Regions from separate parts of the Pseudoxanthomonas sp. LjRoot125 genome, predicted to be linked through region 1. Evidence: predicted binding sites of a transcription regulator. Region 1 holds the regulator's gene; the other holds the start of a gene.

Region 1 (4,209 bases):
AGCTGGACAGCTCGATCTTGGCGCGCTCGGCGGCGTCCTTCAGGCGCTGCAGGGCCAGCGGATCCTTGCGCAGGTCGATGCCCTGGTCCTTCTGGAATTCCTCGACGAGGTAATCGATGACGCGCTTGTCGAAGTCTTCGCCACCCAGGAAGGTGTCGCCATTGGTCGCCAGCACTTCGAACTGCTTCTCGCCGTCGACATTGGCGATCTCGATGATCGACACGTCGAAGGTGCCGCCACCCAGGTCGTAGACGACGATCTTGCGGTCGGCGCCGCCTTCACCCTTGTCCAGGCCATAGGCCAGCGCGGCCGCGGTGGGCTCGTTGATGATGCGCTTGACGTCCAGGCCGGCGATCTTGCCCGCGTCCTTGGTCGCCTGGCGCTGGCTGTCGTTGAAGTAGGCCGGCACGGTGATGACGGCTTCGGTGACGGTTTCGCCCAGGAAGGCCTCGGCCGTCTTCTTCATCTTTTCCAGGATGCGCGCGGAGATTTCCTGCGCCGACAGCTTCTTGCCGTCGTTGGTCTGCACCCAGGCGTCGCCGTTCTCGTGCGCGATGATGTCGTACGGGACCAGGTCGAGGTCCTTCTTCACTTCCGCATCGGTGAACTTGCGGCCGATCAGGCGCTTCACCGCGTAGAAGGTGTTCTTCGGGTTGGTGACGGCCTGGCGCTTGGCCGAGGCGCCGACCAGCACTTCGCCGTCCTTGGTATAGGCGACGATGGAGGGCGTGGTGCGGTCGCCTTCCGAGTTTTCGATGACGCGGGCCTTGCCGCCGTCCATGATCGCCACGCACGAGTTCGTCGTGCCCAGGTCGATGCCGATGATCTTGCCCATGATGGATGTCGCTCCCTAGCGAATGCTGATGTTGTACCCGGCGATCAGCCGGGTGGATGGTCCCGATATAGGGGTGCGATGGCGCGGTTCAAGCGCCGTCGCGAGGTCGTTCAGTCGTGCTTGGCCACGACCACGAGGGCCGGGCGCAGCAGGCGGCCGTTGAGCACGTAGCCCTTCTGGAACACCTGCACGACGCTGCCTGGCGCCGCGCCGGGGGCGTCGGCCTGGCTGATGGCCTGGTGGTGTTCGGGGTTGAAGGCTTCGCCGGTGGGGTCCAGCAAGGCCAGACCGTTGTCGCCCGCCACCTTCAACAACTGCTTGAAGGTCAGTTCGAGGCCATCCTTGAGCGGATTCGGTTCGGCGCCTGCCGCGGCCAGGCCGGCGTCCAGGCTGTCGAACACGGGCAGCAGGTCGCCCAGCAGGCGCTCGTTGGCGAACTTGCGGGCCTGCTCGATGTCGCGGGCCACGCGCTTGCGCTGGTTCTCCAGGTCGGCGCGCTCCAGCAGCGTGGTGGCGCGCAGCTGGTCCAGCTCGTTGCGCAGCGTTTCCAGCTCGGCCAGCAGGGCGGCGTCGGTATCGGGGGACTCGGGCGCGTCGCCCGGCGAGGTGTCGTGATCGTGCGGTTCGTTCATTTCGGTTCCCTGGCGGCAGGTCCAGCCGCCCAACCGGGAACCTATGGGGCCGGCGTTTCCGGATTCAAGGCTGCCCCGAGCACATCGGCCGCAGCCTGCACCACGGGAATCACCCGGTCATAGGCCATCCGCGTGGGCCCGATCACTCCCAGCACGCCCAGCACCTGGCCACCCGCCATGTAGGGTGCCGTCACCACCGAGACGCCGTCGTGCGGGGCCAGGCCGGTGTCTTCACCGATGAAGATGCGCACGCCCGGCGCATGGATCGTCCGCTCCAGCAGCTGCAGGATCTCGCGCTTGCGGGCGAAGGCCTCGAACAGGTCGCGCAGGCGCTCCAGGTCGGACAGCTCCTGCACGCCCATCAGGCGGGTCTGCCCTGCCAGGACGACGTCGTCGTTCGGGGGGGCCAGCGCCTGTTCGGCCAGCTCGATGGATTCGGCCAGCAGCCCTTCCATCTCGGTCTGGGCGCTGCGCAGGTCGCGCAGCAAGGTGGCGCGGATGTCCGCCAGCGGCCGGCCGGCGAAATGGATGTTCAGGTAGTTGGAGACGCGCTCGAGCTCGGAACGTTCATAGGATCTGCGCGTTTCGATGACCCGGTTCTGCACATCGTTGTCGGCGAAGACCAGGATCGCCATCACCCGCTTGCCATCCAACGGCACGAAGTCGATGTAGCGGAAGGCGAACTGTTCGCGCCGGGGCACACTGACCACCCCGACGAAATGGGTCATCGCCGACAACAGCTCGGACGCATTGCCTAGCAGGGCCTGCGTGCCGGCGCCACTGGGCAACTCGGAGCGCAATCGCGCCACCTCGCCCTCGCCCAACGACTTCACCTGCACCAGGCTGTCGACGAACACCCGATAGCCCTGCGCGGTGGGAATGCGGCCGGCCGAGGTGTGCGGCGAGCTCAGCAGCCCGACTTCCTCGAGCTCGGCCAGGATGTTGCGGATCGTGGCCGGGCTGACCTCCAGGCCCGCGTGCCGGGCCAGTGTCTGCGACCCCACCGGCTCACCGTCGCGGATGTAGCGCGAAATCAGCGTGCGCAACAGATGGCGGGCGCGTGGGTCCAGCGGGGGCGACGTCGACGACATGCCGCATAGATAGCGCCAACGCGGAGGCGCCCGCAAGCACCTTGGTTCCCGTCTCGGCCGGTGCGACGCCCGAGGGTGAGCATCGCGCGCCTTCGAACCGCCATCGCCCGGCCCTACACTATCGCCATGCTGACCCATCTCGCGATCAAGGATTTCGCCGTCGTCCGCGCTGCCGAACTCGAGTTCGGAGAGGGCATGACCGTCATTTCGGGTGAAACCGGCGCAGGCAAGTCCCTGCTGGTGGACGCGCTGGGCTTCCTGTCCGGGTTGCGCGCCGACAGCGGCGTGGTCCGCCATGGCGCCGAACGCGCCGAGCTTTCCGCCGAGTTCCAGCCCGTGGCCGGATCGCCTGCCCTCGCTTGGCTGTCCGACCATGAGCTGGACGACGACGGCCAATGCCAATTGCGCCGCGTCATCCGCGCCGACGGCGGCTCCCGCGCCTGGATCAACGGCCGCAGCGTCACGCTGTCCCAGTTGACCGACCTGGCCGGCCGCCTGGTCGAAATCCATGGCCAGCACGAGCACCAGGCGCTGCTGGCCCGCCACAGCCAGTTGGAACTGCTCGACGCTTATGCAGGCAACCAGGCCGAGGCGCGCGCCGTCCGCGATGCCGCGCGCCACTGGAATGCGCTGCTGGGCGAACGCGAGCAGCTGTCGGGCCAGGGCGACGTCTCGGACCGCATCAACTATCTGGAGCACCAGCTCGCTGAACTCCAGCGCGAAGACCTGGCGCCCGCCGCACTCGAAGCCCTGGTCGCCGGCCATCGCCGCCAGGCCCATGCGGCCGGCCTGATCGCGGCGTGCGACGCCGCACTGGTCGGCCTGTCGGGCGACGACGGCCCGTCGTTCTCGCGCCAGTTGCAGCACACCCGCGCGGACCTGGCCCGCCAGGTCGAACACGAACCACGGCTGCGGGGTGTCGACAACCTGCTGGAAAGCGCAACGATCCAGATCGAAGAAGCCCTGGCGCTCCTCGGCCAGGTGCGCGATGACCTGGACGTCGATCCCAGCCAGCTCGACGAGCTCGAGCGCCGCCTGGCGCGCGTCCACGATCTCGCCCGCAAGCATCGGGTCCCACTGGACGGCCTGCAGGAGCAGCACGATCGGCTGGCCGCGGAACTGGAATCCCTGCGTGGCGCCGGCGAGCGCCTGATTAAACTCAACGACGAAATAGAAGCCGCGCGCGCGCAGTGGCGCACCACCGCCGATGCACTCAGCCGGACGCGGCACCGCGCCGCCAAGGCGCTCGGCGACACCACCACCGCCCTGATTGCCGAACTCGGCATGGGCGGTGGGCGCTTCGAAGTGGCGCTGGAACCGCATGACGGCGAACGGCCCGACCCGTCAGGCGCCGAGCGCACCGAATTCCTGGTATCGGCGAACGCCGGCCAGCCGCCGCGTCCGCTGCGCAAGGTCGCTTCAGGCGGCGAACTGGCCCGCATCTCGCTCGCCATCGAAGTCGCGGCGCTGGGTCTGGACGCGGTGCCGACGATGGTCTTCGACGAAGTCGATACCGGCATCGGCGGCGCCGTCGCCGAGATCGTGGGCCAGAAGCTGCGCGCGCTCGGTGCGCAGCGGCAGGTCCTGTGCGTGACCCACCTGCCCCAGGTCGCCGCGCAGGGCCACGCGCATTACCGCGTCAGCAAGGCGC
Region 2 (4,209 bases), 1.7 Mb from region 1:
GGTGGCCGCGCACGCGACCAGGGCGACGCGGATCGCGTCGCGCAATGCATGTCGTTTCATCTGAATCCCTCTCCTCGATGGCTGTCGTTCGCGTGGTATTCGGTGAAAACATCGTTAAGCACCGAAGTTCGTACGCTACGGAGCGGGTCCGTCGGAAAGGTGTCCCGCGCAAGGCTTTGCAGGGACGCTTGTTGCGATATCGCGCGTCGGATATCGCGAAAAAAAAGGCCCCGCATCGCTGCGGGGCCTTTCTTGGAACGGTGACGCGGGAAGCAGGACTTAGAAGTCCATGCCGCCCATGCCGCCCATGCCACCGCCGGCCGGCATCGCCGGCTCGTCCTTCTTCGGAGCCTCGGCCACCATCGCTTCGGTGGTGATCATCAGGCCCGCGATAGAAGCGGCGTTCTGCAGCGCGGAGCGCGTGACCTTGGTCGGGTCCAGGATGCCGAACTCGATCATGTCGCCGAACTCGCCGTTGGCGGCGTTGTAGCCGAAGTTGCCCGAACCGTCCTTCACGCGGTTCACGATCACCGACGGCTCTTCACCGGCGTTGGTCACGATTTCGCGCAGCGGGGCTTCCATGGCGCGCAGGGCGATCTGGATGCCGTGGTTCTGGTCTTCGTTGGCGCCCTTCAGGGTGCCGATGGTCTGCAGCGCGCGGATCAGCGCCACGCCGCCGCCCGGGACCACGCCTTCTTCCACCGCCGCACGCGTGGCGTGCAGGGCGTCTTCGACGCGGGCCTTCTTTTCCTTCATCTCGATCTCGGTCGAAGCACCGACCTTGATCACGGCCACGCCGCCGGCCAGCTTGGCCACGCGTTCCTGCAGCTTCTCGCGGTCGTAGTCCGAAGAGGTCTCTTCGATCTGCGCCTTGATCTGCTTGATGCGCGACTGGATGCGCTCGGCATCGCCGGCGCCGTCGATGATGGTGGTGTTCTCCTTGGAGATAACGACCTTCTTCGCACGACCCAGGTCGTTGATGGTGGCCTTCTCGAGCTGCAGGCCGACTTCCTCGGAGATCACCGTGCCGTTGGTCAGCGTGGCGATGTCTTCCAGGATGGCCTTGCGACGGTCACCGAAGCCCGGCGCCTTGACGGCGGCGACCTTGACGATGCCGCGGATGGTGTTGACCACCAGCGTGGCGAGGGCTTCGCCTTCCACTTCCTCGGCCACGATCAGCAGCGGCTTGCCGGCCTTGGCGACGCCTTCCAGCACCGGCAGCAGTTCGCGGACGTTGGAGACCTTCTTGTCGTGGATCAGGATGAAGGGGTCGTCGAATTCGACCTGCTGCGACTGCTGGTTGTTGATGAAGTACGGCGACAGGTAGCCGCGGTCGAACTGCATGCCCTCGACGACGTCGAGTTCGTTCTCCAGGCCCGAGCCTTCTTCAACGGTGATCACGCCTTCCTTGCCGACCTTCTTCATGGCCTCGGCGATGATGTCGCCGATGTTGCTGTCGGAGTTGGCCGAAATCGTGCCGACCTGGGCGATCGCCTTGTCGTCGGCGGTCGGCTTGGAGAGCTTCTTCAGCTCTTCGACGGCGGCCTTCACGGCCTGGTCGATGCCGCGCTTCAGGTCCATCGGGTTCATGCCGGCGGCGACGGCCTTGGAGCCTTCGCGAATGAACGCCTGCGCCAGCACGGTGGCGGTGGTGGTGCCGTCACCGGCGTTGTCGGAGGTCTTGGACGCGACTTCCTTCACCATCTGCGCGCCCATGTTCTCGAACTTGTCGGCCAGTTCGATTTCCTTGGCGACGGAGACGCCGTCCTTGGTGATCGTCGGGGCGCCGAAGCTCTTCTCGAGCACGACGTTGCGGCCCTTCGGGCCGAGGGTGGCCTTGACGGCATTGGCGAGGATGTTCACGCCGCGCACCATGCGCGTACGGGCGTCTTCACCGAAACGGATATCTTTGGCTGCCATGTGCAACTCCAGGAATATTGAGAGTGGTTCGTGCGGCGGGCGCGAGGCCCGCCATCAAGAGGATTGCGGTGACGTGGGCGGCGGCGCGTGGCCGCCGCGCGCGATCAGCCGAGGATCGCGAGGACGTCGTCTTCCTTGATGATCTTGTACTCGACGCCTTCGGACTTGTACGCCGAACCGGAGTACTGGCCGTAGATCACCTTGTCGCCGACCTTGACCTTCGGGGCGCGCACGCCGCCGGTGGCATCGATGAACTTGCCTTCGCCGACGGCGACGACTTCACCCTTGGTGGGCTTTTCCTTGGCGGCGTCGGGAATGATGATGCCGCCGAGCGAGGTTTCTTCGGCTTCGATCGGCTTGACCACCAGGCGGTCGTACAGCGGCTTGATATTGCTCATGTCAATCCTCTTAAGTGATTGATTGGACTGGGAAAGGGGCAGCGATGTTAGCACTCGCCTCAGGGGACTGCCAACGCCGCGGGTACAAAAACCCGGCCAAGCCGGGATGCAGGGGATATTGGGGGTGCCGCAGGGCTTTCAAGGGCGGGTGCGCATCTTTGTCGCAGGGGCCCGCCCGGGCGGGTCTGCAATAATCAGCGGCCCATGCCTGTCTTCCTGATCCTGTCGACCTGCCCGGACGCCGACACCGCCCAGCGGCTGGCGCGGACCCTGGTGGAGGAGCGCCTGGCGGCCTGCGTCAGCCTGCTGCCCGGCGTGGTCTCGACGTACCGATGGCAGGGCCAGGTGGAGCAGGCTGCCGAGGTCCAGCTGCTGGCCAAGACGCCGGCCGACCGGCGCGACGCCCTGATGGCCCGGCTGGCGGAACTCCACCCGTGTGAACTGCCGGACATCCTGGCGGTCGAAACCGCCGCCGGCCTGCCCGCCTATCTGGACTGGGTGACCGCGGAAACCCGCACCGACGCCCGACCCGAGTGACCCGATGACGCCGATCCGCACCCTGCTCGCCCTCCTGCTGCTGTCCCTGGCCTCGCTGCTGGCGCCCGTCGCCTCGGCCGCGATCACCCAGGACGACCTGCTGCCGGTGGACGACGCCTTCGTGCTGACCGCCACCGCGCCCGCGCGCGACCGGATCGAGATCCGCTGGAAGATCACCGACGGCTACTACCTGTACCGCCACCGCACCGGGGTGGACGCCGATGCCGGCTTCGCCGCACAGCCGCTGCAACTGCCCAAGGGCAAGGCGTACCGCGACGAATTCTTCGGCGATGTCGAGACCTACCGCGGCGAACTGGTCGCCACCCTGCCCGGCCGGCCCGCGCCCGGCACCGACAGCGTCAGCCTGAAGATCAAGTACCAGGGCTGTGCGGATGCCGGCATCTGCTATCCGCCGCAGACGCGCACGCTGAAGGTCGCGCTGCCGCCCGCCGAGGACGAGGCGTTCGTGCCGCTGGGCGCCGGCGCGAACGGTGGCAGCCTGCTGGGCCCGAAGCCGCAGGCCGGCGTGGATGCCCTGCCGATGCCGGCCGAACAGGCCTTCGCCTTCGAGGCCATCGCCTTCGACGGCAACCAGCTGCTGCTGCGTTTCACGCCAGCGCGTGGTTATTACGTGTATCGCGATCGCACCTCGATGGCGCTGGAAGGCGCCTCGGGTGTCTCGCTGCAGGCCCCGCGCTGGCCGAAAGGCGTGGCGCACCACGACGAGCATTTCGGCGACGTCACCGTGTACTTCGACCAAGCCGAAGTGCCAGTGCCGCTGAAGCGCGATCGCGCCAACGCACTCAACGCGACGCTGCGGGTGACGTTCCAGGGCTGCCAGACCGACGGCATCTGCTATCCGCCGATGACACGTCGGGTGAAGCTCGCCATCCCCGCCGGCACGGTGACCCCCGCCGACGCGGTAGTGAGCGAAGCGCCGGCCGTCGTGGCACCCGTGGCCACGCCTGTCGATGCGCCGGCGGAGACGACGACCGAGGAAGATCCGGTCGCAACCTCTGATGTCGAGCGGACGCGTCCGCCCAAGAACGTGGTTGCGAACACCAAGGGCTACGGCTCCATCTCGCTGTTGACCGCCTTCGCGTTCGCGCTGCTGGGCGGCCTGGTGCTCAACCTGATGCCGTGCGTGTTGCCGATCCTGTCGTTGAAGGCGCTATCGCTGGCCGAAAGCGGCCGCGGCGGCAACGATGCTCGCCATCGTGCGCTCTGGTACACCGCCGGCGTGCTGGTCAGCTTCATCGCGGTCGGCGCGATCGCGATCGCGCTGCGCTACGCGGGTCAGGCGCTGGGCTGGGGCTTCCAGTTGCAGCAACCGTGGGTGGTCGGCGTGCTCGCC

What was found. Region 1 encodes HrcA, which represses chaperone genes, less so after heat shock. Its sites were predicted from a motif close to TTNGCACTCNNNNNNNNNGAGTGCNAA; they were not measured.
Region 2: the regulator HrcA is predicted to act here: its motif matches at 2,366-2,392, upstream of ACSION_RS03880 (co-chaperone GroES).

Annotation. Positions count from the first base shown of each region.
Region 1 covers NZ_CAXUOY020000001.1:2,547,448-2,551,656, forward strand. Annotated here, with positions in the region: gene dnaK (molecular chaperone DnaK) at 1-835, opposite strand, end outside; gene grpE (nucleotide exchange factor GrpE) at 946-1,467, opposite strand; gene hrcA (heat-inducible transcriptional repressor HrcA) at 1,509-2,558, opposite strand; gene recN (DNA repair protein RecN) at 2,685-4,209, shown strand, end outside.
Region 2 covers NZ_CAXUOY020000001.1:874,957-879,165, reverse strand. Annotated here, with positions in the region: gene ACSION_RS03890 (TonB-dependent receptor) at 1-66, opposite strand, end outside; gene groL (chaperonin GroEL) at 280-1,920, opposite strand; gene ACSION_RS03880 (co-chaperone GroES) at 2,025-2,318, opposite strand; gene cutA (divalent-cation tolerance protein CutA) at 2,523-2,855, shown strand; gene ACSION_RS03870 (protein-disulfide reductase DsbD family protein) at 2,860-4,209, shown strand, end outside.